2 regions of the Providencia hangzhouensis genome follow, and region 1 is predicted to be linked to the other one. Evidence: predicted binding sites of a transcription regulator. Region 1 holds the regulator's gene; the other holds the start of a gene.
The links. The regulator PurR, encoded in region 1, represses purine synthesis genes. The targets are predictions, from matches to a motif close to CANGCAAACGTTTGCNTG.
Positions count from the first base shown of each region.

Region 2: a site for PurR is predicted at 7,123-7,140, ahead of purE (5-(carboxyamino)imidazole ribonucleotide mutase). Genes of this name have one in related genera too.

Region 1 is NZ_CP135052.1:2,704,930-2,721,040, forward strand. It holds gene pdxY (pyridoxal kinase PdxY) at 1-289, opposite strand, end outside; gene tyrS (tyrosine--tRNA ligase) at 524-1,798, opposite strand; gene pdxH (pyridoxamine 5'-phosphate oxidase) at 1,960-2,613, opposite strand; gene anmK (anhydro-N-acetylmuramic acid kinase) at 2,634-3,755, opposite strand; gene PZ638_RS12225 (outer membrane lipoprotein) at 4,287-4,754, shown strand; gene slyA (transcriptional regulator SlyA) at 5,191-5,625, opposite strand; gene PZ638_RS12235 (DUF1289 domain-containing protein) at 6,161-6,400, opposite strand; gene gloA (lactoylglutathione lyase) at 6,569-6,976, shown strand; gene rnt (ribonuclease T) at 7,121-7,765, shown strand; gene PZ638_RS12250 (Grx4 family monothiol glutaredoxin) at 7,866-8,213, opposite strand; gene sodB (superoxide dismutase [Fe]) at 8,695-9,273, shown strand; gene purR (HTH-type transcriptional repressor PurR) at 9,715-10,740, shown strand; gene punR (DNA-binding transcriptional activator PunR) at 10,750-11,655, opposite strand; gene punC (purine nucleoside transporter PunC) at 11,779-13,005, shown strand; gene PZ638_RS12275 (helix-turn-helix transcriptional regulator) at 13,322-14,080, shown strand; gene PZ638_RS12280 (putative quinol monooxygenase) at 14,105-14,377, shown strand; gene PZ638_RS12285 (riboflavin synthase) at 14,591-15,256, opposite strand; gene PZ638_RS12290 (MATE family efflux transporter) at 15,531-16,111, shown strand, end outside.
Region 2 is NZ_CP135052.1:1,239,220-1,255,330, forward strand. It holds gene ybbP (putative ABC transporter permease subunit YbbP) at 1-2,348, shown strand, start outside; gene PZ638_RS05350 (esterase-like activity of phytase family protein) at 2,593-3,963, shown strand; gene PZ638_RS05355 (MFS transporter) at 4,090-5,328, opposite strand; gene purK (5-(carboxyamino)imidazole ribonucleotide synthase) at 5,445-6,527, opposite strand; gene purE (5-(carboxyamino)imidazole ribonucleotide mutase) at 6,527-7,042, opposite strand; gene lpxH (UDP-2,3-diacylglucosamine diphosphatase) at 7,198-7,923, opposite strand; gene ppiB (peptidylprolyl isomerase B) at 7,934-8,428, opposite strand; gene cysS (cysteine--tRNA ligase) at 8,695-10,083, shown strand; gene fruA (PTS fructose transporter subunit IIBC) at 10,328-12,022, opposite strand; gene fruK (1-phosphofructokinase) at 12,034-12,978, opposite strand; gene fruB (fused PTS fructose transporter subunit IIA/HPr protein) at 12,975-14,135, opposite strand; gene ybcJ (ribosome-associated protein YbcJ) at 14,581-14,793, opposite strand; gene folD (bifunctional methylenetetrahydrofolate dehydrogenase/methenyltetrahydrofolate cyclohydrolase FolD) at 14,812-15,669, opposite strand; tRNA gene PZ638_RS05410 (tRNA-Arg) at 15,857-15,933, shown strand.

The DNA of each region.
Region 1 (16,111 bases):
CCACGATAGCAAGAATATCATTTCCTTGCTCAGCTGAACCGATATAACCGCTTAATACAGCATCACAAATTTCTAATTTATGGATTTTAGCTAAACCATCAATGATGTCGGTTAAGTGTTGTGCGGAAAAAACACTTCCGGTCCATTGTGAATACTGTGTATGATTCGAAAACTGTACGGTATTGAGTGGCCACACATCTACGCCCATTCGGCACATAGGAAATGCGGCAGCACTGTTTCCTGCATGGCCGAAAACAACATGGGATTGAATTGATAATACGCTTTTCATTGAAAACCCAAAGAATTGTTATGTCGAATGAAGAGAAATCAGTGATTATCCGTTGCTAATATGGATATACTCCAAATAATTCTAATTACATGTAAGCGGCTTGAGAAAATAGCTCGAATTATATACATCGATATATAATTCGAAGAGCATAGCACAATTAACACTCATGCAACTTGAAGTATGACGAGTATAGCCCGGAAAATTCCGGGCTGATATTACAAAGGTTAGTCAGAGCTATTTCCAATTAATTAAACAGTCGTTTTTCTTACCACGACGGATCAAGGTATAACGACCAAACAGGCGATCTGCGTCAGAGAACACATACATTGGCTCTGTTTGTTTTTGGCCATTAATTGATACCGCGTTAGAACTAATTGCCGTTCTTGCTTGCCCACGAGAAGGCACTAACTCTGAATCAACTAAAGCTTGCTGTAAATCCGCACCTGCTTCCAAAGTGATACAAGGCATGCCATCTTGAGCCAATTGCTCAAAATCAGCTTCAGTTAAATCAGATACTGCACCAGAGAATAAGCTTTCTGTAATACGTTTCGCTGCTGCTAACCCTTCTTCGCCATGTACCAGTTTAGTGACTAACTCCGCTAATACATATTGAGCTCGAGGTGCCTTTCCACTGTTTTTATCTTCTTCTTCTAGCGCATTGATTTCATCTAGTTCCATGAATGTGAAGAATTTTAAGAAGCGATAAACATCCGCATCTGCAGTGTTGATCCAGAACTGATAGAATTTATACTGGCTGGTTTTCTTGGAGTCTAACCAAACTGCACCACCTTCAGTTTTACCAAATTTAGTGCCATCTGCTTTAGTAATCAGAGGAACCGTCATACCAAATACTTGGTTTTGGTGTAAGCGACGTGTTAAATCGATACCGGAAGTAATGTTACCCCATTGGTCAGAGCCACCAATTTGCAGCTCTACACCCATCTCTTTGTTCATATTTGCGAAGTCATAACCTTGTAAAAGGTTATAAGCAAACTCAGTAAAAGAGATACCAACGTCATCACGATTTAAACGTTGCTTAACAGACTCACGGTTAATCATTTGGTTAACCGAAAAATGTTTACCAATATCGCGCAAGAAAGTCAGCACATCCATTTTGCCAAACCAATCATAGTTATTAGCAAGGCGTGCACTGTTATCACCACAATCAAAGCTTAAAAACGGTGAAACTTGGTTACGGATTTTTTCTACCCACTCTTGAACGGTTTCTGTGGTGTTTAATTTACGCTCAGTAGCTTTAAAGCTCGGGTCGCCAATAAGGCCCGTTGCACCACCGACCAACGCCACAGGCTTGTGCCCGGCTAGTTGGAATCGTTTTAAACACAGCAAAGGAACCAGATGTCCCAAATGCAAGCTATCAGCGGTAGGATCGAAGCCACAATAGAGAGAGATAGGGCCCTGCGCCAGTCTCTCTGCTAACGCATCCTCATCCGTTACCTGGGCAACGAGGCCCCGCTCTTGCAATTGTTTAATCAGGTTATTGCTAGACATCAATGACTCCATCAGTTGTATTTTGTCTATCTATTTTGGTTTGAATGACCAGTAAGTTTGAGAGGCTTATCAAAAACTCACCAGTGTAATTTGTCAATTTACTTAAATGAGGCTATAGCATAAAGCGCATATCAATTAAGTGCCAGCTAAAAAACATGATCCTAAGGGGCTAATCTATCAATTTTCCAGCCATCACCTTCTCGCTGGTATAAAAAACGGTCGTGCAAACGGTGTGCACCGCCTTGCCAAAATTCAACACTATTAAATACCACTCGATATCCTCCCCAAAAACTAGGCAATGGGACGTCACCGTTCTTAAATTTTTGTTTTAGTTCTAAAAATTTCCCTTCTAAAATACCACGCGCTGAAATTTTAGAAGACTGTGCTGATGCCCATGCTGCAATTTGGCTATCTTTCGGCCTACTATGAAAATATTTTACAACTTCAATAGGGTTTAAACGCTCAGCAACCCCAGTGAAATTGACTTGGCGCTCTAATGGGTACCATGGAAAATGTAGGCTAATTTTATTATTTTTTTCTAAATGCTGTGCTTTTCGGCTACCTAAATTGGTATAAAATACAAGGCCTTTATCATCAAAATGTTTTAAAAGTACAATACGCTGGTAGGGTTGCCCGGTTTCATCCACAGTAGCAACACACATTGCTGTTGGGTCACTCAAGCGAGCTTCACACGCCTGCTTCATCCAGAGTTCGAAAAGCGTCAGTGGGTTTGGCGTTAAGTCATTACGTCTTAACCCACCTTTTGTGTATTCACGACGTACCGATGCAAGATCTATTTCACCTAGCTCGTTCATTTTTATGTCCTTTACCACAGTTATTTTTTATCGGTATTTTTAGGGTATATTGCCCCAAGCACAGTCTCTTTACTTGCCCCAGTAACAGAGGCTAAATTTCCAGGAAGACCAGATACCGTTCTAGCAGCTAGCCATGCAAAAGCCAAGGCTTCCATGTCATCACCACTTAAACCAAATTTATCACTTGGTGCCACTTCAATTCCCGGAAGCAAGGCTGCCATCCGTTGCATTAGAAAAGTATTCTTTGCCCCTCCACCACATACTATTAAGCGCTCACAACCGCCACACAGTAATACTTGTTCTGCGATAGAAGCTGCGGTTAATTCGCACAGAGTGGCTTGAACATCGTCAGCTGAAATTGATGGAAAATGAACTAAATGCTGCTCTAACCATTGTGTGTTGAAATACTCACGCCCCGTACTTTTCGGTGATGAACGTCTAAAGTATGGGTCACTTAGCATCGCTTTTAGTAATGCATGATCAACTTGACCTCGACTTGCCCATTCACCGTCTTTATCATATGCCTGTTGCTTTATACGCCAGCTCCACGTATCCATTAACATATTTCCCGGCCCTGTGTCATAACCCTTAACATAGGCACCAGGTAATAAAGCAGTGACATTAGCTATTCCACCAATATTTAGTACAATTCGTTTTTCTGTAGGATGCCCTAAAACAGCTAAGTGAAATGCAGGAACTAAAGGTGCTCCCTGTCCCCCATAAGCCATATCTCTTCGGCGAAAATCACCTACCGTCGCGATCCCTGTTAAAGCGGCAATACGGTTGTTGTCGCCTAACTGCATAGTAAAAGGCTGTTCGCCATCGGGCTCATGCCAAACAGTTTGCCCATGGCAACCGATAGCAATGATATCTTCAGATGTTAAACCAGTTTGAATAAGAAGTTGGTTTACCGCATCTGCATATAAAGAGCCTAACTCTCGATCAATTTTACCAACCTCTGATAGCGTTGTTGTTTGCCCTTGGCATATATCTAAAATTCTTTTTTTTAATTCAATGGGAAATGCAACACTCAAACTGGATTGCTCTGCGACAAATTTGTCACTAATTGCGGCAAGAACGACATCAACACCATCTAGGCTAGTTCCTGACATAACCCCTATGTAACGACCTGATTTCATCATTATTCTTGTTCCTTCAGAGTGCACATTAACTTTACAACGCTCAGCTACAAAAGATTGTGCTTTGATGACAAATTTTGTCAACAATTCGATGCAATTTCTCGGAGCGCTTCGCAGGAATAATAAATAAATGCTCTAAAACTAAAAATTGCTAGACAACCCAACTAAAAAGACGTTTTGTAATATCTGAAACTTTCATTTTCAATATAATGATACATAATACATTTATCAGCTTAGCAATACTGTTTAGTATTTCAGCTAAAGTTTTAACGCACTATTCTTTTAGCAACTGGTGCGAAATGATGCTCATAAGCTGACTACCCTATATGAATATTTAACAAAGAGTGCCTTATTGAATGAAATCATCTCGAATTTGAGATATTTTACCTAGTGTTTACACTCTATTTAAATCAAAATCGGTAATCTAACCATCGCTTTTTAATATCATTATTTTGATACTTGTTGTGTTTATGGTGAAAACAAATATACGATGCTATGTTAGTGCCACAGACAGCAAATCTCATAGGAGTTCTTATGCTTAAGAAAGTTTTTGTAGGTGTTGTAGCAGTTGCAGCTTTATCAGGCTGTGTCAATACCAGTACGCTTTCTGGTGATACTATTTCAGCCAAGGATGCGAAACAGGTACAGACTGTGACTTATGGTACTGTTCTGAATGCTCGCCCTGTGACTATTCAAGCTGGTGAAGACGGTAACGTGATTGGTGCAATTGGTGGTGCTGTTCTTGGTGGGTTATTAGGTAACACCATCGGTGGTGGTACAGGTAACACATTAGCAACTGCCGCAGGTGCTATTGCAGGTGGTTTAGCTGGTCAGGAAGCTCAAGGCGCATTAAATAGAAGCCAAGGTGTTCAATTAGAAATCCGCCTCGATAGCGGTAAAAACATTGTTGTTGTTCAAAAACAAGACCCAAGCACCTTCCGTAATGGCCAACGTGTTATGATTGCGAATAGCGGAAATACTGTTACTGTGTCTCCTCGGTAATCATACAGTACTAAATTAGGCATGCTCACCAGCCATGGCCGGTGAGCATTACTTACAAATAGTATTGCTGAATGATATCGTTACTTTATGGTAGATAATCATATTTTTTATTTATTGTGCATGGCTTTTGAATGACACAATTTCTTGTTTACATATAAATGCCTTGCATTCAAATCAATAAATCTATTTTAGCCTATCTCCTTTAATAAAGTATTTATTAGTATCTACCGATAAATTAGCTAGCTAACAATTAAAAATGAAGGTATCACATCGAAAAAATAATTAATAGCCTTAACTATATTTCATAATAATAATGATTTAATGAAAATTATAACCAAGTGTAATTACTATTTCATTAAAAAATCATATACTAAATTATTTTAAACACAAATTTAATAATTAATATGTCATTCATTAGCTAGGCATATTTTTTACATCAAGAGTCATTTTGTAGCCTCAAGATATTTTTTTCAAGTTTCATAAGTAACTGTGATAGTTGGTAAAGTTCATCTTTACTAATGTTGTTCAATATTTCTATACGCGTATTATTTATGACTTGGTCTACCGTTTTAATAAAGGGTTCAGACTCTTCCGTTAATTTTATTCTTTTAGCTCTCCTATCATTTGTACAAGTATGTCTAGAAATCAATTTTTTTTCCTCTAATTGATCTAGAGTCCTTACTAATGAAGGCTGTTCAATACCAATCGCTTTCGCTAACTGTATTTGAGATTGCTCAGGTGGTAGTTGACTTATATTATGCAATGTAACCCAATGTGTCTGTGTAAGCTTAAGAGGCTTCAAACGATAGTCGATTAATGCTCTCCACATGCGAACAACACGTGATAACTCTGTCCCAATTTGTGATTCCAATTTACCCTCCTTTATATAATTATAATGTCTAAAAAATATACCGTCCTCATATTATTTTTTGAATTATATATTAATTTCCTTTTATATTTACAGCTTTTTATTTATACATTAGCTATTAAATACCTATTCCTAGTTATAGTAGCTGTTTTATTATGCGATATATCTCTAATTAATACATCACTGATTCATCCATTATCTCAATCTAGGATTAATAAGATAACCTATCAATTATCTTATTAATAAGAATAGCCGCACTCTCCTTTTTGATCTATCTATTTTAGCTCTTATAGTAGCCATGAATAACAATAAAAAAAGTAACGCCAAATAATTCTTTAAAAAACAAATAAATATAGTTAATCTTAAAATCATGTTAATTACAGTCATTTTGATTCAACCTATACCTATTTTGAATAAATAAAATTTTATTGAAATATAAACCAAGAAATAAATATTTTGCTAATAATTCAACCTGAATTAGTTTACATTAGAAATAAAACATTTGATTTATTTTTATGATTATATTAAAAACTGTGAACTAAAAGAGTTGTTGTTGTGTATCTATGATTTTTTCTTGTTCTGTTTTTTTATTTAATATTCTTAAATAACGTTGACGACATAAACGAAGTACATTTCGTTTTTCAGTATCAGAGAATTTTAGCCAATTAAAACGCTCATCACGAGTGCGATAGCAACCTCGACAATAGCCTTGTTCATTACTTTGGCAAATACCACGGCAAGGGCTGGGGATCTCAAAAAATTCAAGTTGTTCCGCCATAAGTTTCCCCTTCAAAAGAAAAAATCACTGATAAATGTATGATATACTCCTGAAAATGAGTATTACCATTATTTGTTCAAAAAACAAACTGTAATCATTGTATTTATTAATTTAAGCACGTTATATTAATAAGTAAATCGATTCAGGCTGATTCTAAGAGGTTTAAAAATGCGCTTACTCCATACTATGTTACGTGTTACTGATATGCAGCGTTCTATTGATTTTTACACGAAAGTGTTAGGCATGCGTTTATTAAGAACTAGTGAAAATACAGAGTATAAATATTCTCTCGCATTTGTTGGCTACAGCGATGAAAGTGAAGGCGCCGTAATCGAGTTGACCTATAACTGGGGGGTTGACCAATACGATATGGGTAACGCATATGGTCATATCGCCTTGGGCGTCGATGATGTTGCAAAAACTTGCGATGATATACGTAGTGCAGGTGGTAACGTAACACGTGAAGCCGGCCCTGTTAAAGGTGGAACAACAGTGATTGCTTTTGTTGAAGACCCTGATGGCTATAAGATTGAGTTGATCGAAAACAAAAGCGCAAGTAAAGGCTTAGGCCATTAATTAGCTATATAATTTAAAAGTACTATATAATTTAAAGTTTAGGTGCCAAATCTAGCGCCTAAACTTTTATCACTGTTTACCTGCAAATTTTTACTGGTTTTGGCATAATGTTACCTAACCAGAAAACTAAAATTGAAAGTCCTAATGTCTGAAAAAAACAATCCAAATGCCCTAGTGAACCGTTTCAGGGGATACTATCCTGTCGTTATTGATGTTGAAACAGGCGGGTTCAATGCTAAAACTGACGGCCTATTAGAAATTGCTGCCATCACCTTAAAAATGGATAAAGACGGCTGGCTCTCCATGGATGAAACATTACATTTTCATGTAGAACCTTTTGAAGGTGCTAATCTTGAGCCATCTGCTCTTGCCTTCACAGGGATTGATCCAACAAACCCTCTACGCGGTGCTGTTAGTGAATATGAGGCTCTTCATGCGATATTCAAAGTCATTCGCAAAGGAATGAAAAATACAGATTGCAATCGTGCAATTATTGTCGCTCATAATGCAAATTTTGATCACAGTTTTGTGATGAATGCAGCCGAACGAGCAGGTTTAAAACGTAATCCTTTCCATCCATTTGCAACCTTCGATACTGCGGCACTGAGCGGCTTAGTATTCGGTCAAACAATTCTAGCAAAAGCTTGTGTTTCCGCAGGTATTCCATTTGATGGTAAACAAGCTCATGGCGCACTGTATGACACCAATCGAACGGCTCTGCTATTTTGTGAGATCGTTAATAAATGGAAAAAGCTGGGTGGTTGGCCAATTATTGAAGAATCCCAATAATTTTTTAATTAATCGCTATTACATAAAAAAACCGTGTTTGATAAAAAGTAATAAGTGCTTTCATCAAATACGGTTTTTACGTTTTTATTTATGGCTTAATTTAGTCTGTGCTAGCTTCATCTGCTGGACGATACTTATCAGCAGTTTCTTTAATTAGAGATTGGAGCTCACCACGCTGGAACATTTCCATGATGATATCACAGCCACCGACCAGCTCACCGTCAACCCATAGTTGAGGAAACGTTGGCCAATTTGCGTATTTTGGCAATTCAGCGCGGATATCTGGGTTTTGTAAGATATCGACATATGCAAAACGCTCACCACAAGAAGACAGAGCTTGTACTGCTTGAGCAGAAAAACCACAGCTCGGAAGTTTAGGAGAGCCTTTCATATATAATAAAATTGGGTTTTCTTTAATTTGGCGCTCAATTCTTTCAATAGTTGTCATTTTTTAACTTCCTTAAAACAAAGATGCAGGTTTTGCAGTCAGCCGGTAACTGGGAGTCTACCGCAACTTAACAGAATACATTGACTGATATAATAGGAAACTGAATTGTTTCATACAATATGCCAGTTTTATAGGGGCATTACTATAGCATTCCAAAAAACAAAAAGGCACCTTTTCTATCTTCTCTCTACTTAAGTCAAACAAGTAGCTATTTCTAGATAAAAACCGAAACTTAATATCTTTAGATTTTTCGATTACAATATCTATATGATTTTTATGTGTAATACCTCTATTTATTTGTTAACATCTTAGTAACACTATTACCTTTATCTTTGTATGGTTTATCGTGTTATCATTAATGTATTAAGTATCATATCGCCAATAGGCGAAACTGTAATGATAAGCTGTCACATATTATTTCGCTCATTTTAAGAGCAAACACCCTAAGTATATTGATATAAAAGCAATCAAGGAGTACGCAATGTCATTTGAACTACCCGCTTTACCGTATGCAAAAGATGCTTTAGAACCTTATATCTCTGCTGAAACCTTAGAATATCACTATGGTAAGCACCACAACACTTACGTTGTTAACTTGAACAACCTCATCAAAGGCACTAACTTTGAAGGAAAATCTTTAGAAGAAATCATTAAAACTTCTGAAGCAGGCGTTTTTAACAACGCGGCACAAGTTTGGAATCACACTTTCTATTGGAATTGCTTAGCACCAAACGCTGGTGGCGAGCCAACAGGTAAAGTCGCTGAAGCTATCAATAAGGCATTCGGTTCTTTTGCTGAATTTAAAGCTCAATTTACTGATGCAGCAACCAAAAACTTCGGTGCGGGCTGGACTTGGTTAGTGAAAAAAGCGGATGGTAACCTTGCTATTGTAAATACATCCAATGCTGCAACACCTATTTCTGGTGATGATAAGCCTGTGTTAACTGTCGATATTTGGGAACATGCTTATTATATCGATTACCGTAACGCTCGCCCTAAATATTTAGAAAATTTCTGGGCGCTAGTTAACTGGAAATTTGTGGAAGAAAATTTAGCATAACAATTTCTGCTTATTGCTAGGTATAGATACAATAAGGGCGAGATATTCTCGCCCTTATTAAATTCACCCTATTCGAGGCTGAAATAAAATCAGAAAATATGTGCAGCAAGAAATATAATCAATGCTAATGAGCCCAACGCAGCAAGCAAACCATATTTAACATCTGTATCCATGAGTTCCTCTCATCCAAACGTAGTTAAACAACTAAATAACCATACAAAAATCAATGTTATTCAGTATACATATCTAAAAAAGTAAAACTAGTGTCTATATCACATGTTATAACATCAATTATTTCTTTCGTTTTTGCGCTAGATCAGACAAAATCGACAACAAATCGCTAAATTATTGCCAGCAAAGGATCAATGCATCAATATGCAGGTAATTTTTTAACAAGAATTCTTATAGAGACCGGTTATTGGTCAGGAGTTTTTTTCCCCCATGGCAACGATTAAAGATGTGGCGAAACGCGCTGGCGTATCTACCACAACCGTATCCCATGTTATTAATAAAACGCGCTTTGTAGCTGATGACACTAAAGCTGCGGTTTGGGCTGCAATTAAAGAGCTCAATTATTCGCCAAGTGCGGTTGCCCGTAGTCTAAAAGTTAACAACACAAAGTCGATTGGGTTGTTGGCAACCTCATGTGAAGCTCCTTACTTCGCAGAGGTAATTGAATCAGTTGAAAATAGCTGTTATGAAAAAGGTTATACGCTAATCCTTTGTAATTCTCATAATAATTTGGGAAAACAAAAAGCGTATTTGCAGATGCTGGCACAAAAGCGTGTTGATGGTTTACTCGTAATGTGCTCCGAATATCCTGCCCCCTTAATCAGTATGCTGGAAGATTACCGCAATATCCCAATGGTAGTGATGGACTGGGGAACTTCCCGTGGCGATTTTACCGATAGTATTATTGATAACTCATTCCACGGTGGCTATCTTGCAGGACGTTATTTGATTGATAGAGGGCATCGTGACATCGGAGCCATCCCTGGTTCTCTTGAAAGAAATACGGGTATTGGTCGATTAACTGGCTTTAAAAAGGCGATGGAAGAGGCCAAAATCACCATAAAAGATGAATGGATTGTTCAAGGGGACTTCGAGCCAGAATCTGGCTATAAGGCAATGATGCAAATTTTAAGCCATAAGCAACGCCCTACTGCCGTTTTCTGTGGCGGTGATATTATGGCAATGGGGGCAATTTGCGCCGCTGATGAGATGGGATTGCGTGTCCCACAAGACATTTCAATCATTGGCTATGATAACGTGCGAAATGCGCGCTATTTTACCCCGGCATTGACCACAATTCACCAACCAAAAGAGCGTTTAGGCCAAATGGCTTTCACAATGCTGCTCGATCGTATTGTAAATAAGCGCGAAGATGCTCAAACAATTGAAGTCCACCCTCGCCTTGTAGAACGCCGTTCCGTTGCTGACGGCCCATTTATCGATTATCGTCGATAATACGCATAATTAGTTTGAAAGCCACTCGGCATTGAGCGTTTCGTTATCGCCAAGGTAATCCAATAACCAATTCAACGCTGGTGATGTATTATTTTCCACCCAAGTTAGACAACAAGGACTGGGTGGAAATGGCTGTGCTAATGCTAGTTCAACTAATAAGCCTTTTTCGCAAAACGAAGCCGCACGATGCTCTGGCACCATTCCGACACACAACCCGTTAACCAAACAAGCTAGACCATTTTCCCAAGAAGGTACGACAAGACGACGTTGATTATCAAGAGCCCATGTATCACGTTTTGGTAGATTACGAGAAGTGTCTTCGAGACATAAACTTGGAAACTCGCGCATTTGGTCGTCTGTTAGCTTGCCGCTTATATTCGCTAATGGGTGTTTAGGGCTCGCCACACACCTCCATGACATAAAACCCATATCACGGAAACTATATCTTTCACCAATCGGTGAGGCTCGAGTAGCTCCAATAGCAACATCTACACGCCCATCAGCAAGTGCATCCCAAACACCATTAAATACTTCAGGATGAATGAAAAGTTCAATATCTGGAAAGTGACGATAAAAATCCAGTATCAATTGCTCTGCTCTCTGTGGTTTTACAATGCAATCAACAGCAATACTAAATTGCCCCCGCCAACCATTAGCAACCTGCTGGCATTGATGCCTTGTATCTGTCATTTTTTTGATAACAGAACGACTTTCCTTAATAAATATCGTTCCAGCTTCTGTAAGAACAACATCGCGATGTCGACGCTCAAATAGGGGAACCGCAAGCCATTCTTCAACTTGCTTGACGGTATAACTGATTGCAGAAGGTACACGGTGTAACTCTTCAGCAGCACCACTAAAGCTCCCAGTTCGGGCAACAGCATCAATCACTTCGAGTGCATGCGCAGACCACATAACCTCTCCTTTCAAAAATTTTGATAGCAAGATCCAAATATTACCGTTTCACAACCTAAAAAAATAGCCTATACAATGGCATCATCATTAACATTTTTTTTAAATATCAGATAAGTAATAATTATGTCGAATACTGTGAAAAAAAATTCCCCTGGATTTATGGTTTACCTTGCAGGACTTAGCATGCTGGGGTTTTTAGCTATTGATATGTATTTACCTGCATTCGGTGCTATGCAAGACACCCTGCATACATCAGAAGGCGCTATCAGTGCTTCTCTCAGTATATTTTTAGCCGGTTTTGCCTTCGCTCAATTGTTATGGGGGCCATTGTCAGACAAACTTGGCCGTAAGCCTGTGCTCATTGTGGGCTTAACTATTTTCATTATCAGTAGCTTAGCTATTTATTGGGTGGAAACCGCAACACAGTTATTAACACTACGATTTTTACAGGCTGTTGGTGTCTGCTCCGCTGCAGTTTTATGGCAAGCTCTTGTTATCGACCGCTATGATGAAGCAAATACCCAAAAAGTTTTTGCTTCTATTATGCCGTTAGTTGCGCTATCCCCTGCTTTAGCACCATTATTAGGAGCATGGGTACTAGAACACCAAACATGGGAAGCAATTTTCCTGATCCTAATGGCTGTGGGTATATTACTTTTATTGCCAACACTCTTTTTGAAAAATGTTTCAGTTAAAACAATAATTGATGACAGCCAACCACAAGCTAAGATTTCTTTCTCAAACTTACTCAGTTCGCCAGTTTTCAGCGGTAATGTGCTCGTTTACGCTTCATGCAGTGCGGGTTTTTTCGCTTGGCTAACCGGCTCGCCTTTTATCTTACGTAATATGGGTTTCAACCCTGCGGATATCGGTTTGAGTTATATTCCACAAACTTTAGCCTTTATTGTTGGTGGGTATGGCTGCCGTATTTTATTAGCAAAAGTCCGAGCAGAAACAATATTTCCATTGTTACTTGTTGGTTATGCGGTAAGCATGTCTATTTTATTCATCATGGCTATTTATACCACACCATCATTAACTATGATCTTGATCCCATTCTGCTTTATGGCAGCTATGAACGGAGCCTCTTACCCAATTGCAGTATCCAAAGCACTAAATGCATTTCCTAGCGCCAGTGGTAAAGCTGCCGCATTACAAAATGCCTTACAACTAGGTTTATGTTTTTTAGCCAGTCTACTTGTTTCTGCTCTTACTTTCGACCCATTGTTAGCAACAACTGGGGTGATGGCAGTAACGATCATTCCAATGGCCATTGGCTACTTTATGCAACGCTGTGCAAGCAAAAATAACCAAACTATTAAGCAGGTTGATTGCCAAACGAATTCATAAAGTATAGCTTACCGACTCAATCATGCCGAATCTTATCGGCATGATTTTTATTTTAGCAAATTCATAAAAATTTCCTTCAGTGTATAGCACTAGTGACCATACAGTAATATATGTTCAGTATTTTGCTATATAACCAATAGCCGATTATTCTTGGCTGGTAAAACCTTACCTTTCTCATCAATTTTCTTAATTCAAAGCGGATTTCACTAAAAATTAAAGTTTTAATTTTGTCATCTACTAAGATATAGATATTTCATGGTTAATTTTCTTGTTAAAAAACGTTATCATTGCGACATTAAATAATGAGTGCTCAAGAATGATGTTAAAACAGTACTATCCACCAGATGAATTAAAATCCTTTGTTAGTTCTATTTTGATAATCAAAGAGTTTACAGAAGCAATTAAAATTTTCCCTGGAACAGGTGCTGAAATCTGGGTTTCATCAGATGCATTTCGCATGACAACTGATAACGATTCAATAACAGACCCTTACCAGCTGATTATTCCTAGGGTTAATACATTTACTGCTAGCCCTAATCATTCAAAAGTAATGGTATTACGTATTCGTCATGATGCCTTACGTTTTCTACTGCCTCAAAGAACATTAAACTATACTGACACCCCAATCGCACTAAATGAGATATGGAAAGACCGCTGGTTTGAAGCTTTAGCTAATTCTTCATTTAAAGAGTTGTTAGATTGCTTTAATAGGACTAAAGCTAAGAAAAAGCCTCACTTCATTGATGAAGTTTTAGAATTACTGTATCGAAATCCAACAAAAAAAATCACAGAAATTGCTGAAGAGACAGGATTACACGTCCGAGTCATTCAAAAAGAGTTTTTGAAAGAATACGGCATTACACCAAAAAGGTACCAGATCAATTGCCGCTTAGAACATGTTTTAAAAAGTATGGTAGTAGAACAAGACACCTACCGTTGGTTTGAAACAGGGTATTATGATCAATCCCACTTTTACCGTGATTTTAAAAGATACTTTACTATGACGCCGTCGGCATTTTTAAAATCGAGTTATTCGCTTTTTTACAATACAAAAACTAAGTACCCATTAAGATAGTTCTTAATACATAAGGAGAACGGAATGAGTATTGTTGTGTATGCCCAAATTACAACAGAAAGGACAGATGGGTATTTAACGAAAGAAATCGTTCGCGACTTAGCAAAACTGAGCCGCCGAGAGAAAGGATGCATTCAATATGATCTTATGGCTAAAGAAAATGGTTATATTGTTTTTGAGGAATGGGAAGACACTCAAGCATTAGAGATGCATAAAAATAGTCCGCATTTCAGGCGATTAGTTGAAGCAATTGAACGTGATAACGCCAGCTTCTCTGTCAACTTCAGTGAAAAATGATCTATTAATATTGAAAACCGGAACTAGTCATATTTTTTGATAATGTTAATTTTCATTATTTAATAGAACTTCATGACAGACATTCAATAAACAAAGACTAACCATATTTTATTTAGGCTATAGCATAAATCATTATAGCTATAGCCTACTTGGCTGTTTCTTCTGCTATTTTTCTTTAAAGTAAATAACGCGGTTATCACCTTTTACGTCTGTTTACTCTGTTTTCGCTATGTCCGCCATCTCTTCTGCTTGCTGTAGTAATTTTTCTTGTTCTTTTTGATTTAAAACACGCTCAACGGTATCAACAATAGCCTGAGTTTGAGGGTCTATCTCAATATTTATTTTATCACCCAACCGTTTTTTACCTAATGTTGTTCTCTCTAATGTTTCAGGGATGAGATGTACGCAGAACCGATTGTTGATTACATCTCCGACCGTTAAACTGATACCGTCAATCGCGACAAAGCCTTTATGCAAAATATATTTCATCAAAGATTTATCACGAATTGATAACCAAATCTGGTGGTTATCTTCAGATGTGAAGATCTTACTAATTTCAGCTGTTGTCATAATATGACCTGAAACAACATGGCCACCGATTTCGTCACCATATTTTGCAGCCCGTTCGATATTAACAACATCACCTTCTTGTAATTCCCCCAAGTTAGTTAATCTCAGGGTTTCTTTAATTAGATCAAAACTAACTCTTTCACCATCAATCTTTGTTACCGTCAAACAACAACCATTATGTGCAACGGAAGCCCCTGTTTCTAAACCTATAAGTAATTCTGGGGTAAATTTCATTACATGAGTTCGAAAGTTGGCCCTTTCTGTAATTTCAACAATAGGAGCAGTCGCTTGAACAATGCCTGTAAACATAATGATTCTCAGTGTAGTGGATTAATAGGCTCAGTTTACATCAGAATTGTTAGAGATCTATCCTATTTGAGTGATAAACAAAACGATAATAAACCTAGTATGTAACAATATATTAGGTTCTAAAATGCTCTTTTATAGTTTGTTACCATATCATTATTGGAATCCATTTAGAAACGGGATAGAATAAGCGGTTTTTAGCGATCGATGTGTTTTTAGTAACTCATTTATTTTTCTAGTTTTTTCTCTTACTTGCTTTTATTACAAAGGTGTATGCGTGCAGAAATATTTTACAGAAGCGCGTAGCTTGTTGGCACTTGGTATTCCTATCGTTTTAGCTCAATTTTCACAAACTGCAATGGGGTTTGTGGATACGGTTATGGCTGGAAGTGTTAGTGAAATTGAGATGTCCGCAGTTGCAGTTGGGTTTTCCATCTGGCTGCCAGCTATTCTTTTTGGCCAAGGAATTTTGATGGCATTAACCCCAATCGTTGCACAAATGAATGGGTCAGGCCGTCGCAACCTAATAGGCGACCAAATTCAACAAGGTCTATGGTTAGCGCTACTTTTAGCCTTAGGCATTATGTGCCTTCTTTATAACAGTCAGCTTATTATTAGCAATATGCCCCATATTGATAAAGAATTGGCAGATAAATCTGTCCGTTTTTTACATGCCATTATGTGGGGAGCACCAGGCTACTTATTTTACCAAGTATATCGTAGCCAATGTGAAGGGCTTTCAAAAACCAAGCCGGGGATGGTGATTGGTTTTCTTGGCCTAATGATTAATATTCCTATTAACTATATCTTTATTTATGGTCACTTTGGTGCACCTGCTTTAGGTGGTGTGGGTTGTGG
Region 2 (16,111 bases), 1.5 Mb from region 1:
GAATTAGCGATCGTATTGAAAATAGCATGAGTTACCAAAGCCGTGAGCTATTAGCGGGTGACTTAGTGTTACGATCTTCTCATCCAAGCGACCCTGCATGGTTACAAGAGGCCCAAAAAGAGGGTTTAACGTTAAGCCAACAAATATCATTTTCTACTATGGCTTATGCGACGGAAGATGAAGACGCTCGGCCACAACTGGTGTTAGTGAAAGCAGCGGATAAGGCATATCCATTATATGGTGAGCTTATCACTGAACCTGCTGGGTTAACCCCGACAAAAGGGGAGATATTAGTCGCTCCGCGGTTATTAGAATTATTGAACCTCAATGTAGGGGATAATATTGATATTGGAGATGCGACACTAAAAGTCTCGGGTAAATTAATTCAGGAGCCCGACAGTGGTTTTAACCCGTTCCAGATTGCTCCAAGAGTATTGATAGCAATTGAAGATGCACCATTAACAGGGGCAATTCAATTGGGCAGCCGGTTAACTTATCGCGACATGTTTGCCGGCGATCGCCAACTTATTGATGCATTTCAACAAAAATATGAGCAAGACCTACGAAATGATCAGCGTTGGTTTACGTTAAGCGAAAATAACGGTGCAGTGGGGAAAACCTTCCAACGTGCCCAACAGTTTTTATTGTTGTCAGTTTTATTAACCCTGCTGCTAGCCATTGCTGCGGTCGTGGTTTCAATGACGCATTATTGTCGTAGCCGCCATCAATTAATTGCGGTATTAAAAACCCTAGGCGCAGGGCGTAGCGCGTTGCGTCAATGGATTATTGGGCAGTGGTTAGTCATTTTAATTGCCGCGGCTTTACTCGGCTCATTATTAGGTTTGGCTTTTGAAGGCATTTTAATGCAAATCTTAGGGGCTATGTTGCCGAAGGAATTGCCGCCTGCGAGTTTGATGCCTTGGGTTTGGGCGATTGGTACATTATTTATTATTGCGATTATTGTTGGCAGCCGTCCCTATTACCAACTGATGGCAACTCAGCCTTCTAGAGTATTACGTGAAGATGCCAAATCACCCGTTTGGCCGCTATATTACTATCTGCCGATTGTTATTTTAATTGTGGTTGGCGGCTTATTTGTGTTTGCTGGCGTTAACCCTCTGCTGTGGTCAATTTTGGCGGGTATTGTCGTGGTTGCCGTTCTACTTGCGCTGATTGGTTGGGTAGGCTTATGGGGGCTACGCCATATTAAGTTCCGTCAATTAAGCTTGCGTTTATCTGTTAGCCGTCTATTGCGCCAGCCGTTGCAAACCATCACGCAAATGAGTGCTTTTTCATTGTCATTTATGTTGTTGGCGCTGCTGATTTTAGTGCGTGGTGATTTGCTTGACCGTTGGCAGCAGCAATTACCCGCAGATAGCCCGAATTATTTCTTGATTAATATGAACCAGTCACAGCTTGAGCCTGTTACCAAGCTATTAGCTGAGTTTGACGTGAAACCCACAGAGTTCAACCCTGTGGTGTTAGCGCGTTTAACCGATATTAATGACCAGTCAGCGATTGAGTGGGCGGATCAACGTGATCCAAATAATAATACGGTACGACGTGAATTGAGCTTAACTTGGCAATCTGATTTAGCGCCAGCCAATGTGGTTGATGAAGGGACATGGCCACCGAAAGCGGGAGAAGTCTCAATTGAACAAACGGTCGTTAAAGAACTCGGGTTGAAATTAGGCGATAAACTTACATTTAACGCAGGGGCTCAGGTCTTTAGTGCAACAGTCAGTAGTATTCGTACGGTTGATTGGGAAAGCCTGCGACCGAACTTCTATTTTATTTTCTCTGAAGAAAGTCTTTCTCAAATGCCAGCTACTTGGCTGAGCAGTTTCCACTATGAAGGCGATGGGCAGCTATTAACGCAACTTAGCCGCCATTATCCAACCATTAATGTGCTCGATACTGGTGCAATTATCACCCAAATTCAGCAAATTCTTCAGCAAGTGAGCCAAGCCTTAGAAGTGATGGTGGTATTGGTTATTTTCTGTGGCTTGTTACTGCTGTTGGCACAAATTCAAGTGGGAATGAGCCAGCGAGAGCGGGAGCTTGTGGTATACCGAACGTTAGGCGCCAGCAAAAAGTTAATGCGTAGAACATTATGGAGCGAATTTGCATTACTTGGCTTAATGGCAGGGCTTGCGGCGGCATTTGGGGCAGAAATTGCATTATGGTTGTTGCAAAGTAAAGTGTTTGACTTCCCTTGGCAGCCAGAATGGCGTATGTGGGTATTATTGCCTTTGTGCGCGGCAATTCTATTGTCTATTTGTGGTAGTTGGTTAGGACTACGTTTATTAGGGACAGGTAGTCAGCACCGTCGTTTACCTAATAGTTAAATACTCGTCATACTTCGAGTTGCATGGGCATTGACTGCGCTCAGATAGGTTGATCTACATGCAACTCGAGTTATTTAGAACATGGTGGTATTAGGGAAACACCTTAATACCACTATTTTTGAACATTATAAAAACAACCTGTTTTTCAGTAAAATAACTGTCTCCAATCCTTCATAAAAGCTTCATTCATCGACGTTATGATTCCGCCATCAATTATTGATAGCCTTAAAATGGAAACATAACAATGCAGAATAACCATTCGATTAAACGTAAACTGGGCTCGTTATCTTTATTGGCTGGTTTAATTTCATTTAGCATCACCGGGTTTGCACAACAAGAAGTGCCAGCAACGTTAGCGGGTCACTCCATTCTTCCTGTTAATTCAACGGTTTCTTCCCCCGAAGGTGCACCTTCAGACATGCAAGTGAGCGGTAAATTTACCACTGGCGTTCGTGTTGATAGTTTGGGGAAAGTGGAAGGTAAATCCGCAGATCGCCCAACAGGAATGCATATTCCAATCAAAGGCCAGCCACGTCAAGGGCACTCGGGTATTAAACGTATGGCGGATGGCACTTACTGGGTTTTAACTGATAATGGATTCGGCAACAAAGCCAATTCTCCTGATTCGATGTTGTATGTCACTCAATATGATATTGATTTTCAATCAGGTAATACAACGCCATTAAAAACGGTTTTCTTCCATGACCCCGATAAAATTATCCCTTTTCATATTACGAATGAGAGCACAAAAGAACGCTATTTAACAGGCAGTGATTTTGACCCTGAAAGTTTTCAATTTGTGGGTGGTGCTCTATGGGTTGGCGATGAGTTCGGCCCTTACCTAATCAAAATGGATTTGGATGGCAAAGTATTAGCTTTATTTGAGACACAAGTAGATGGAAAGAAAGTCGTTTCTCCTGATCACTACCAAATCACAACACCGGGTAAACCCGCAGATAAAGTGAATTTCCAAGTCAACCGTTCAAAAGGTTTTGAGGGTATGGCGTCATCGCCAGACGGTTCTAAGCTCTACCCAATGCTAGAAGGGGCGATTTGGCTTGATGACAAACAAGATTATGAACATGTTGATGGCAAACGCGCAGCACGTATTCTTGAGTTTGATGTGAAAAAACAAAATTGGACAGGCAGAAGCTGGTTGTATGTCTTTGAAGACAATCAGAATGCCATTGGTGACTTTAACTTAATCGATGATACCCACGGCCTAATCATTGAGCGTGATAATGGTGAAGGTACAGCAGATAAAGCCTGCACGGCGGGAAGCAGTAATACTGAAAATTGCTTTAGTAATTTAGCTAAATTCAAGCGTGTTTATCGTATTGAATTTTCAGATAACAATATAGGCAAACCAGTAGATAAGCAGGCTTATATTGATTTAATGAATATCAAAGACCCGAACAATATGGCAAGAAAACCGCTTAATGACGGAGTGTTTACTTTCCCATTCTTCACTATTGAAAACGTGGATGTGGTTGATAGTGAACACATTATTGTTGGTAATGACAATAACTATCCGTTTTCATCTAGCCGTGAGCCAAATAAAGCGGATGATAATGAGTTTATCTTATTAAACGTCCCTGAGTTGTTAAAACCGTAATTGATTTTGCGCCACCATTTAATTTTTTCGGTGGCGCAAATAAGCAGTATGTTTTGATCCAATATCTGGTCTTAAGCTTGTTTTCCCTTTGGTTTTAATTTTCCCGAGCTAATCACTCGGGATTTTTTATTTGTGATTGAGAGCAGGGGGCTTCATCATCAAAGTAAGGAATAAAATAACCACAACGGGAGCCGCGATAACCAAAAAAGCAGGGGTGAAACTTCCTGTGAAATCTTTTATTGCACCCGCAATAAAAGGCGCTAAGCAGGCAACCGTTGAAATTAAATTTACGACAGAGAATAGTTCTAAGTATGGGCCTCGGCCGAAATAATTTGACAGTAAAACACTGGATGCCAAAAAGGTCATGCCGTAGCCAATACCAACGCATAACACAAATAAAATAAGCCAAAGCCATGAGGTGGCAATACTGAGGAAAATGACACCTAATACCATGATAATTAGGCTACCGATTAATAGTTTCTTCGGTTCTAACCATTCGCCTGCGGCTCCACCAATAAACCTTGAGAATGCATTCACAAATGCCATTGTGCTTAATAATGAAACCGCCACTGTCATGCCAAAGCCGCGCTCTTCAATATGGGCGACAGCAAAACTGTTAACGGTGATACCACACCATAAAAACGAGGTATAAGTCGCAGCAATCAAGTAGAACTGCCATGTACGTAGTGCTCTGCCGACCGTCCATACTTCTGCAGTGCGATAAATAGGTTTACTTGCGTCACTAACTTGTTTTTGCATTACCTTTTTTGCGTGCTCTTGCTCTTTTTTACCTTCTCGCAGCATAAAAATCGTGATTAACGTGACAATGCTAAGATAAACGGCACATAGAACCCAATGCATACGCCATGAGCCTAATTGGTTTGATGCGTAAAAGTAAATCCAAGGGCCTGCAACACCCCCCAAGCCCCCGATGGTGAAATATAACCCAAAGGCAAGGGATTGTTTTTCAAATAGCCGCGAAAGTACATAAGTCCCCGGAACCGTGGCGAGTAAGGTGAAACCAATACCAATCAATGCAGTACCTAAAAAATAGGTGCTGATGGCTTGTGTGGAATAAAGGCTATAAAAGCCAGCAACAAAGACACTGGTGCCTAGCAATAAAGTGGCTCGTACACCCACTTTGCGGATTAACAGAGACGGGAGAAAACTCGCTAGCCCGCAAGTTAAACCCAGTAGCGTAAAACCAAAACCAGCCTCACTCCAGCTCCATTTGAGCTCACTAATCATCTCAGGTAAAACCACGCCAAGAGAGGTAAAGGTTGTCGCGGTGGCTAAAAAATAAACCAGCCCTAACAGAATAAGAATGCACCACTGATAAAACGGACTAAAAGTCTGCGAGGACATATTGACTCCAGTAATGCCGCACACCTTAAATCAGGATATTTGTTTTCTGGATAACGGCGAAAATAGCATAATGCCCGAAAATAGTTTCGGGCATCGAATCGGGCTATTTTCCCTATTTATTGATGAGAGTACCAGTCTAATTTTGCATTTGCCCACTCAATGCCACTTTTGTACTCATTTGGCAGAAGTGGGATCAAAGCCGCCAGTGTGGCAGATAATTGGTGGCAGTCACGATGGGAAAGGTTTAAATGACCTACTTTTCGGGCAGGGCGTACCTCTTTTTCATACCAGTGAAGGTGAACGAGGGGTAAGCTCAGCCAGTCTATATTTACATCAGTGCCGATTAAATTGACCATCACGGCAGGGCTATATACCTCTGGAGATGGCATTGGCAGGTTTAAAATAGCACGTAGATGTAACTCAAACTGGCTAATGGATGCGCCATTTTGTGTCCAATGGCCGCTATTATGTACTCGAGGCGCAATTTCGTTAATCAGCAAGTTATTGCCCACGACAAAGCATTCCATTGCCATCACACCGATATAACCAAGTTCATCCATCACTGCGCTGAGCATGGCTTGAGCTTGTTCTTGCTGCGGATTAGTTGACTTAGGGAAGGCCACACTGGTACGCAAAATGCCTTCTTGGTGTAAATTATGGGTGATCGGGTAAAAAACGGATTCCCCCGCTGCATTTCGGGCACCAATGACAGACACTTCCGCGTCAAAAGGGATACCTTGTTCAACGATGCATTCACCATAAATTTCAGCAGGCAGGTCTTTTTCATCACCAGGGCGAACACGCCATTGACCTCGCCCGTCATAGCCACCAGTTCTGCGTTTTACAATGAGAAACTCACCGAGTGTGGCAAACAGCTCAGGCCATTGTTCAGGGGATTCTAATAATGCCCAAGGTGCAGTAGAAAGTTGTAAGCTATCAAATAAGCTTTTTTGTGGAAACCTATCAGCTAAACGTGGAAAAATATCACGGTTAATAAAGGCATTATGGCGAGCTAATTCTTTTGTTAGCGGGGTTTCTGGCCAACGTTCAATTTCAGCGGTGATGACGCTTTGCTGATAAGGAACCGCTTCAGGTTCTGCATCAAGCCCTACAGGAAAAACAGCAATGCCTAATGGCTCACCCGCTTGACGCAGCATGCGGCCGAGTTGGCCATTACCAAGCACACAAACGGGTTTCATTATGCTTCCCTCGGGTCTGGGTTGTTTAGCACATCATTGGTTTGGGCTTCTCGCCACGCTGAGAGGCGGTTGAAAATAGCAGTATCACTTATTGCTAATACTTGAGCGGTTAAAAGTGCTGCATTTGCTGCACCTGCTTTGCCGATGGCTAGTGTGCCTACAGGGATACCTTTAGGCATTTGCACGATAGAATATAGGCTGTCAACACCACTTAATGCAGCGCTTTGTACAGGAACACCAAAAACAGGGACTAATGTTTTAGCGGCGATCATTCCTGGTAAGTGAGCAGCACCACCAGCACCTGCAATAATCACATCAAACCCATTTTTTTTCGCATTTTCAGCAAAGGAAAATAATTTATCCGGGGTGCGATGTGCAGAGACGATTTCGACGTGAAAAGGGATTTGGAGTTCAGTTAATACATCAGCTGCGTGCTGCATTGTCGTCCAATCACTTTTCGAACCCATAACAATGGCAATTTTTGCCGCAGATTGAGCAGGAACTTGGGCAGTCATTTGGTGCTTTCCTGTATTGAAAAAAACATCACCCTGAGGTGGGAAATTGAATTGTCTCGATCATATCATGGTAAAGCAGCAAGGAAAACGTTTGCGTGATTAATAAGTGAGCAAACAGTTGTGGCGATATATTAAAAATGGTTCGTTAGGCAAAATTACTCGAAAGGAAAGAAAATCAGTTCAATACCTTGCTCGTTTATTACAAAGGCGGAACCTTCATAGTGCCAAGCACCTAATACACCCCGATAATGCAACTTGCCTCCAATATTTACTTCATGAATAGCAGGGCGGTGAGTATGACCATGGATCATCCATTGCGCTTGGTGCCTTTGTAATGCATCAATAACGGCTTGTGAATTGACGTCCATAATCGACTCGGCTTTCATGCTGCTTGCATACTGGCTATTTTGGCGCATTTTTTGCGCGATACGGCGACGCACAAAAAGAGGGAGTAACAAAAACAGCCGTTGAACCCAAGGGGTATGAACTTTTTTACGGTAATTTTGATAGGCAGCATCGTCAATACATAATGTATCACCATGCAGAATTAAAATGCGCTTGCCGTAAAGTTCGAGCAATGTTTCCTGCGGGAGAATGGTCATGCCACACTGTTTCGCATAGCGTTGACCAATTAAAAAATCCCGATTTCCATGAATGAAATAGCAGGGAATTCCATGGTCAGTGAGTTGTTTGAGTTCGTTGGCAACTTGTTGATGTAGCGGATTGTCATCATCATCGCCCACCCAATAATTAAAAAAATCACCGAGAATATATAGGCTTTCGGCATGGATGGCTTGCTGTTGAATAAAATTAATAAAACCGGCGGTGATCGCCGGTTCATCTTCACTCAAATGCAAATCTGCAATGATGTAAGTGGACATGCGTTCAGGTTTACTCGCTGACAGTCACTTTTTCAATGATGACGTCTTCGCGTGGAACGTCTTGGTGGAACCCGCTGCGGCCAGTTGAAACACCTTTGATTTTGTCAACAACATCCATGCCTTCAACGACTTCAGCAAATACACAGTAGCCCCAGCCATCTGGACGCTCTGAACGGAAGTTCAAGAAGTCGTTGTCAACAACGTTGATAAAGAATTGTGCTGTTGCTGAATGAGGGTCGTTAGTACGAGCCATTGCCAAAGTACCACGGGTATTTTTTAAACCGTTGTTTGCTTCGTTTTTAATAGGCGCTTTAGTGTTTTTTTGTTCCATTCCTGGCTCAAAACCACCGCCTTGGATCATGAAACCATTAATAACACGATGGAAAATGGTATTATTGTAAAAACCTTCACGGCAGTAAGTTAAAAAGTTTTCGACTGTAACGGGTGCTTTATCGTCAAACGTTTTGATAACAATGTCACCGTGATTGGTATGAAATGTAACCATAATAGCTATCCTGAATAATTGTTTTTTGTGCGCTAACTTGCGAAAGCGTTGAGATCAGCACGTTTATATCACAGATAAAACCTGACTTGAAGCGGAAGGAAGCTTAGTCGGCCGTTTATAGCATAATAGATGTGTATTAAACCTAATCAATAAACTGAAAAGGAAGCGGGTAAACCCTTGCATTCTTAAGGTGATCGGGGTTCAATAACATGATATTTTATCGGTAGAAATCGATAATCATTTTTCAAATAAATGGAAAAGTTCAGATGCTACAAATTTTTAATACACTAAGTCGTCAAAAAGAAGAGTTTAAGCCCATCCACGCAGGGAAGATTGGGATGTATGTGTGTGGCATCACTATCTACGACTTGTGTCATATCGGCCACGGCCGTACATTTGTGGCATTTGATGCAATTAGCCGCTATTTACGTTATTTGGGTTACGACTTAAATTATGTACGCAACGTCACCGATATTGACGATAAAATCATCAAACGTGCAGCAGAAAATAATGAAAGCGTCGAAGCGCTAACAACGCGTATGTTGGCTGAAATGCACAAAGATTTCGATGCCTTAAATATTTTACGCCCTGATAGCGAACCACGAGCAACGCGTCATATTGGTGAAATTATTGAATTAACCCAAAGCTTGATAGAGCGTGGTCATGCTTATGTCGCTGCGAATGGCGATGTGATGTTTGAAGTCAAAACCGACCCAAATTATGGTCTGTTATCTCGCCAAGATTTAGAGCAGTTGCAAGCAGGTGCTCGCGTCGAGGTCGCTGATGTAAAACGTAATCCAATGGATTTCGTCTTGTGGAAAATGTCTAAAGAAGGCGAACCAAGTTGGGAATCCCCATGGGGTTTAGGCCGCCCAGGCTGGCACATTGAATGTTCGGCAATGAACAGCAAAACGTTAGGCAACCATTTTGATATTCACGGTGGCGGCTCTGATTTAATGTTCCCACACCATGAAAATGAAATTGCTCAGTCTACCTGTGCTCATGATGGCCCTTACGTGAACTACTGGATGCACTCCGGTATGGTTATGGTAGACAGAGAGAAAATGTCTAAATCTCTCAATAACTTCTTCACTATTCGTGATGTACTTGAGTATTACGACGCAGAAACAGTGCGTTATTTCCTGTTATCAGGCCATTACCGCAGCCAATTAAACTACACGGAAGAAAATTTGAAGCAGGCACGTTCAGCACTTGAGCGTATGTACACTGCATTACGTGGTACAGATAAGTCAGCAGTTCCTGCTGGTGGTGATGAATTTAAAGCACGTTTCATTGAAGCGATGAATGATGACTTTAATACACCTGAAGCCTATTCGGTATTATTTGATATGGTTCGTGAAGTTAACCGCCTGAAATCAGAAGATATGTCAGCAGCAAATGGTATGGCTGCACAATTGCGTGAGTTAGCAAGCGTACTGGGTTTATTAGAACAAGACCCTGAAGTCTTTTTAAAAGGCGGCGCACAAACTGAAGATGATGCGGAAGTGGCAAAAATCGAGGCATTAATTCAACAACGTCTAGATGCACGTAAGAATAAAGATTGGGCGCAAGCGGATGCGGCTCGTGATGAACTTACTGCCATGGGGATAGTGCTTGAAGATGGTGCATCTGGCACTACGTGGCGTCGCAAATAATACGCGTCATATTTCGCGCTGTGGCGGTGTTGCCATCACTTGGCTACTTGGGTCACATACTTTTGTATGCTCCCCAAGTTATCATTTTGAGTACTGATTGATTTAAAAATAAATTTTCATGTGTTCAAGCGGTTAGATATTGATATCTAACCGTTTTTGTTTTGGGGAGAGATAAAAGCCCCCCAGTTAAGGGGGGAAGTAAGACTACCAACAGGGACTAGGAATGGAACTTAAAGTTGTGTGATTAAGCGATACTCGCCATTTCTTGTTGAGCCTCTTTGGGCGTTGTTTTTTTGACAATGGCATAAAGCACACCTGAAACCACCGTACCAGCCACTATCGCGAATAAATACATCAATACATGATTAATAGCTCCGGGTATTAACAGCACAAATAAACCACCGTGAGGTGCCATTAGCTGAATACCAAAGTACATGGATAGCGCCCCTGTTATTGCGCCACCAATAATGCAAGTAGGAAGAACACGAATCGGGTCTTTGGCGGCAAATGGGATTGCACCTTCTGAAATAAAACATAAACCGAGAACAAAAGAGGCTTTACCTGCTTCGCGTTCAGCAGGTACAAATTTATGTCGTGCTAATAGTGTTGCAACACCCATTGCCAGCGGTGGCACCATCCCCGCTGCCATAATTGCCGCCATTGGTGCATAGGTTTGTGAACTTAATAGACCGACACCAAAGGCATATGCCGCTTTATTGACAGGGCCTCCCATATCCGTACACATCATCGCTCCTAAAATTGCGCCTAAGATCACCGCATTAGTCGTCCCCATGGTATTTAGCCAGTTAGTTAGCCAATCCATTAACCACGCTACAGGGTGACCAATAACATAGATCATGGCTAAACCCGTAAATAAAGTGGAAATGAGTGGCACGATTAAAATTGGTTTTAACGCTTCCATAGTTTGTGGCAATTTTAATCGGGTGCTAATAAAGTGAGCACTATAACCCGCAAGGAAACCGGAAATGATCCCGCCTAAGAAACCGGCGCCTAAAGTGGTTGCAAGTACCCCACCGACTAAACCTGGGGTTAAACCCGTTCTGTCGGCAATGGAATAGGCGATATAACCGGATAACACGGGGACCATTAAGGCAAGGGCAGTTTGCCCGCCAATGAGGCTAAGCGCCCAAGCCAGTGATCCTTCTACATTGGATGCATCTAAGCCAAATGCAAATGAAAGCGCAGTACATAATCCCCCAGCGACAACCATGGGGAGCATATATGATACCCCGGTAAGTAAGTGTTTATATACTCCGCGTTTTTCGTTGGATTGGCTTGATTGTGATGAATTTTTTCCATTTTGTGGTGTGAATATATTCGCTTCTTTTACTGCTCTATCCATTTCTTGTGCTGTTTTCTTCAATGCGGCACTGGTGGAGGTGCGGTACATGGGTTTCCCCGTAAACTTATCCACATTGACTTCGATATCAGCTGCGACAATGACTAAGTCAGCTTGTGCAATTTCTTCTGGCGTAATTTCATTCCCAACCCCGACAGAACCACGGGTTTCAACTTTGATATTCCAGCCGCGTTTTTTTGCTTCAGCTTCAAGTGCTTCTGCAGACATATAGGTGTGCGCAACCCCTGTAGGGCACGCTGTAACGGCTAATACAGAGTACGATTTCGTGTGCTGTGGCTCACTGATGTGTTGCTCACAAAGTGTGGCTTCGTTAATTGTTGATGTTAGGAATTCAGCAGGTTGCCTAACAGCGATATCGGGGTGACCGAAATAGATTTTTTTATCTGCACAATTAAAATTTTCAGGTAACTCGGTATCAAAACAAATCACAATATCTGCATCAGTAAGTTGTTCAGTGAAAGTGATATTTTGTAAGGTAGATACATTCTTTAAAGCATCGATGGCTAGCCAGCAAATAGCAGGGCCTTGCTGGTGGCTTGGAGCGATTAATATTTTCATGTTTTTCATCCTCATTCAGCCGTAAACGGTTGTAAGTCAACCTTTGTCATCATATGTGCAAGTTGCGCTCGGTCAGTGATACCGACATTGGGTTGAGAGACTGCAAGCGCGGAGATAGCGGTAGCTAAGCGTAGTGTGTGCTCACTTGTTTGCCTCATCATTAACCCATAAATTAATCCACCAACCATTGAATCCCCTGCGCCAACGGTACTAATAACGTCACATTCAGGTGGTTTAGCAAACCAAGCGCCTGATGAATTGACCCACATAGCGCCTTTTTCGCCTAAAGAAACTACTACATGCGCAATACCTTGTTGGCGAAGTTGATTCGCGGCATCAACGATATCTTGATGAGTTGGGAGCGGTTTGCCTGCCCAAATTTCAAGTTCACGATGATTAGGTTTTACTAACCAAGGAGAAGCTTTGAGCCCAGCGACAAAGGCTTCGCGGCTACTATCAAAAATGACACACATGCACTGTTCTCTAAGGCGTAACATCCATTGAGTAAAGTCTTTTAAATCAACTCCTTGAGGCAAGCTCCCACTGACGCAAATCATATCAAACTGACCTGCCCAGCTAAGTGAGTCGGTGACGAAACGTTGCCAGTCCGCTTTAGTGACACTGAAGCCTGAGAAGTTAAAATCGGTAACTTCGCCGGTGTGCTCTGTCAGTTTCACATTGATACGGGTGCGGCCTTCAACAACTTGAAAGCGGTTAGCAATTCCTGTTTCGCTGAAAGCTTTTTGGAAACCATCTTGGTTTTCTTTGCCCAAAAAACCACCAACAGTGACATCAATCCCTAAATTTTTAAGTACTTTGGCCACATTTATGCCTTTTCCAGCGGCATGAAGCCCAGCCGTTTTGACTAAATTCACATCACCTCGATGAATATCAGGTAATAGCCCAACCAAATCATAGGCGGGGTTCAAAGTGATAGTGGCGACTCTTCTGCTCATGCGATTTCTTCTCCAAGACCTGAATTAATTGCCTCACCGATGGTAACGATGGCTTTTTGTGCATCTGTGCCTTCTGCGTGAATTCGTAAACGGTGCCCACATTTAGCGCCCAAACTAACAATTTTCATTAAGCTACGGCCATTTACGGGAGTTGCAGTACCATCAAGATTACTGACGGTAATTGTGCTTTCGAATTGCTTAATGGTGGTAACTAACTGGGTGCTAGGGCGCGTATGTAACCCATGTGGATTAAGAATGGTGAAGTCCTGAGTGATTCCAGATGTACTCGTATCCGATGATCCGTTTTCTTCGTGTGAGTTTTCACTGCGCAATAAACCAATTAGGCTGTTAACGTTACCATCATCGGAAATTAGATTTACTTCTTTATTTTTCAATAAGTCATTAATTTTTAGTAAAAAAGACTCTATTTGATAGTTGGCATAAGAAAGGGTGATTAGGGCGTTGACCGGGTTATCTTGAAAGTTAAATGGATTTTTTACGGTCGCTATTGCAATTGCATTCTGAATATTTCCAATAGGGCTATCACTTAACCAAATACCTTGACCTAAATATGAAGGTGTTTGAGTGAGAACTTGGGTAATGAAGTCGGTGCTAACAGCTTGGGCGTTTTGTAGGTTAATAATATTCTGTATTTTTAATGTGTTTATATTATCAACACTGGCATTAACCGTGACCATAGAGTCATCAAGTTTCACCGGTTGAGTTTGGCGTTCACCCATTAGAAGTTGTTTTAAGGCTTCGGGGGTGTTTGCTTTGGCCATTGCATCCGCTGTGTGTTCATCACTGATTATATGGGTTAATTGACGAAGTAATTCGAGATGTTCGTTTGATTGAGCGGCAATGCCAATAACAATATAAGCAGTTTGGTTATCCCCCCAATCAATACCATCAGGGAATTGGAAAACAGCAAAACCTGTTTTCAACACTTGGTCTCGTGTCTCTGTTGTCCCGTGTGGGATAGCGATGCCATTTCCTAAAAAGGTAGGAGCTTGGGTTTCTCGGTTAAGCATCCCTTGCGCATAACCGCTTTTTGCATAGCCAGCATTTTCTAATGCTTTAGCGACTTGTTCTATTGCATTTTTTTTATCAGATGCAGCAGCTGCAAGGTGGATATCACTTATTGGTAAGTTAAACATAATTTCTCCTGATTATTATTTATAGACGGATCAGCCAGAAGACTTGCAAGCGGACCTGATTATTTGTTAATCATGTTATCGTTAACAAGATTAGCTGAATCGTTTAGTCTTGTCTATGCAGTTAAGGTGTGAAATACAAAAAATGAGATCTAAGTTAAATTTTTTAAGGGGTGATTTTCGCATTTTTTATCTGTTTTAAGTTAAAGCTGAAGTGGTTGCTGAAGATTTTTATTTATATAAAACAATAAATTAGATTTTCAATATATTTGATTGCTTAAATGCTTAATACAGTAAAAATGATTTAAAGAAAAAATTCTTCTAGAACTTCAAAATGGCTTTGTCAGTCTTGTAATAAATCAGAATATTTTGAATAAAAGGGAGGGGGAGTGCATTGTTGATTCTAGAAAGGAGGTAAGCTGAAGTTTTTCAGCTTACCTAATTGCATCTATTCTACAACTTTGATTTTTTCGCTGCCCATTGAAACGATTTTACCCGCTACAATTTTACAGCGCTTGCGTGTTTCGACCACGCCATCAACTTCAACTAAGCCATCTGCAATCATGGCTTTTGCCATTGCTCCGCTTTCAGCCCAGCCTTCAATTTTTAGCAAATCACACAGTTCGACGTGTGGATGGCCATCTAAATTGAATATATCCATGATAACTCCAAAATTACATTAAATATCGTGGTACTCTTCACATGCCTGAAGGGTATTTTGAATTAAAGTTGCAACAGTCATTGGGCCAACACCACCAGGAACTGGGGTTATCCAAGCGGCGTTTTTCGCGGCTTCGTCAAAATCGACATCCCCCGTGACTTTGCCGCTCTCTAAACGATTAATACCGACATCGACCACAATCGCTCCAGGTTTAATCCATTCACCAGGAATAAAATTGGGTTTCCCCACAGCGACGATAACTAAATCAGCATGGCGAACATGGTGTTCTAAATCTTTGGTAAAGCGATGCGTTACTGTTGTGGTGCAACCTGCTAGCAGAAGCTCTAGGCTCATTGGACGACCAACAATGTTGGATGCGCCAATAATGACGGCGTTTAAACCATAAGTGTTGATACCGCAACGCTCAAGTAGAGTAACAATCCCTTTGGGAGTACATGGACGAAGGCGTGGTGCACGTTGGCACAAGCGACCAACATTATAGGGATGAAAACCATCAACGTCTTTGTCTGGATGAATGCGCTCAATGACTTTGACGTTATCAATACCAGCAGGTAATGGTAATTGAACTAAAATTCCATCAATTTCAGGATCTTGGTTTAAATCATCAATTAGCTTGAGTAATTCAGCTTCTGTCGTTGTATCTGGTAAATCATAAGAACGTGAAATAAAACCGACTTCTTCACAAGCACGGCGTTTGCTGCCGACATAGATTTGTGAAGCTGGGTTAGCGCCGACTAAAATAACGGCAAGACCGGGAGCACGTTTTCCCTGTTCTAAACGTAATTGTACTTTTTGGGCAACTTCCTGCCTAATTGTCTGCGCAATCGTTTTCCCATCAATAATTTTTGCTAACATCTGTAACTTAATCCATATATGAGACACGGTAATGGCTCTATTTTGTCAGAAGTTAGCGCCCTTGTCAGTTCAAACTATTACATAAAATGAGCATATAGTTATTTTAGTAGCGAAAAGCCATTGACTCAGCGCTCAGCAACCGTATAATTCAACGCCATCAGCCAGATAGGCTGCCCGCATTATCAATGCGCCCTTAGCTCAGTTGGATAGAGCAACGGCCTTCTAAGCCGTAGGTCACAGGTTCGAATCCTGTAGGGCGTACCATTTTGAAGTCAATGGACATCAACTGATGTCTTTTTTTATGCTTAAAATTCAGTGGATTAACTGATTTTAACCTTTCTTCGTTCAACTGACATCTACCTATATCAACCTACATCAAGTAATATTTGTTGGTATATGCGTTGGTACATACAGGTTCAATGAATTCTTATACCAACACAAA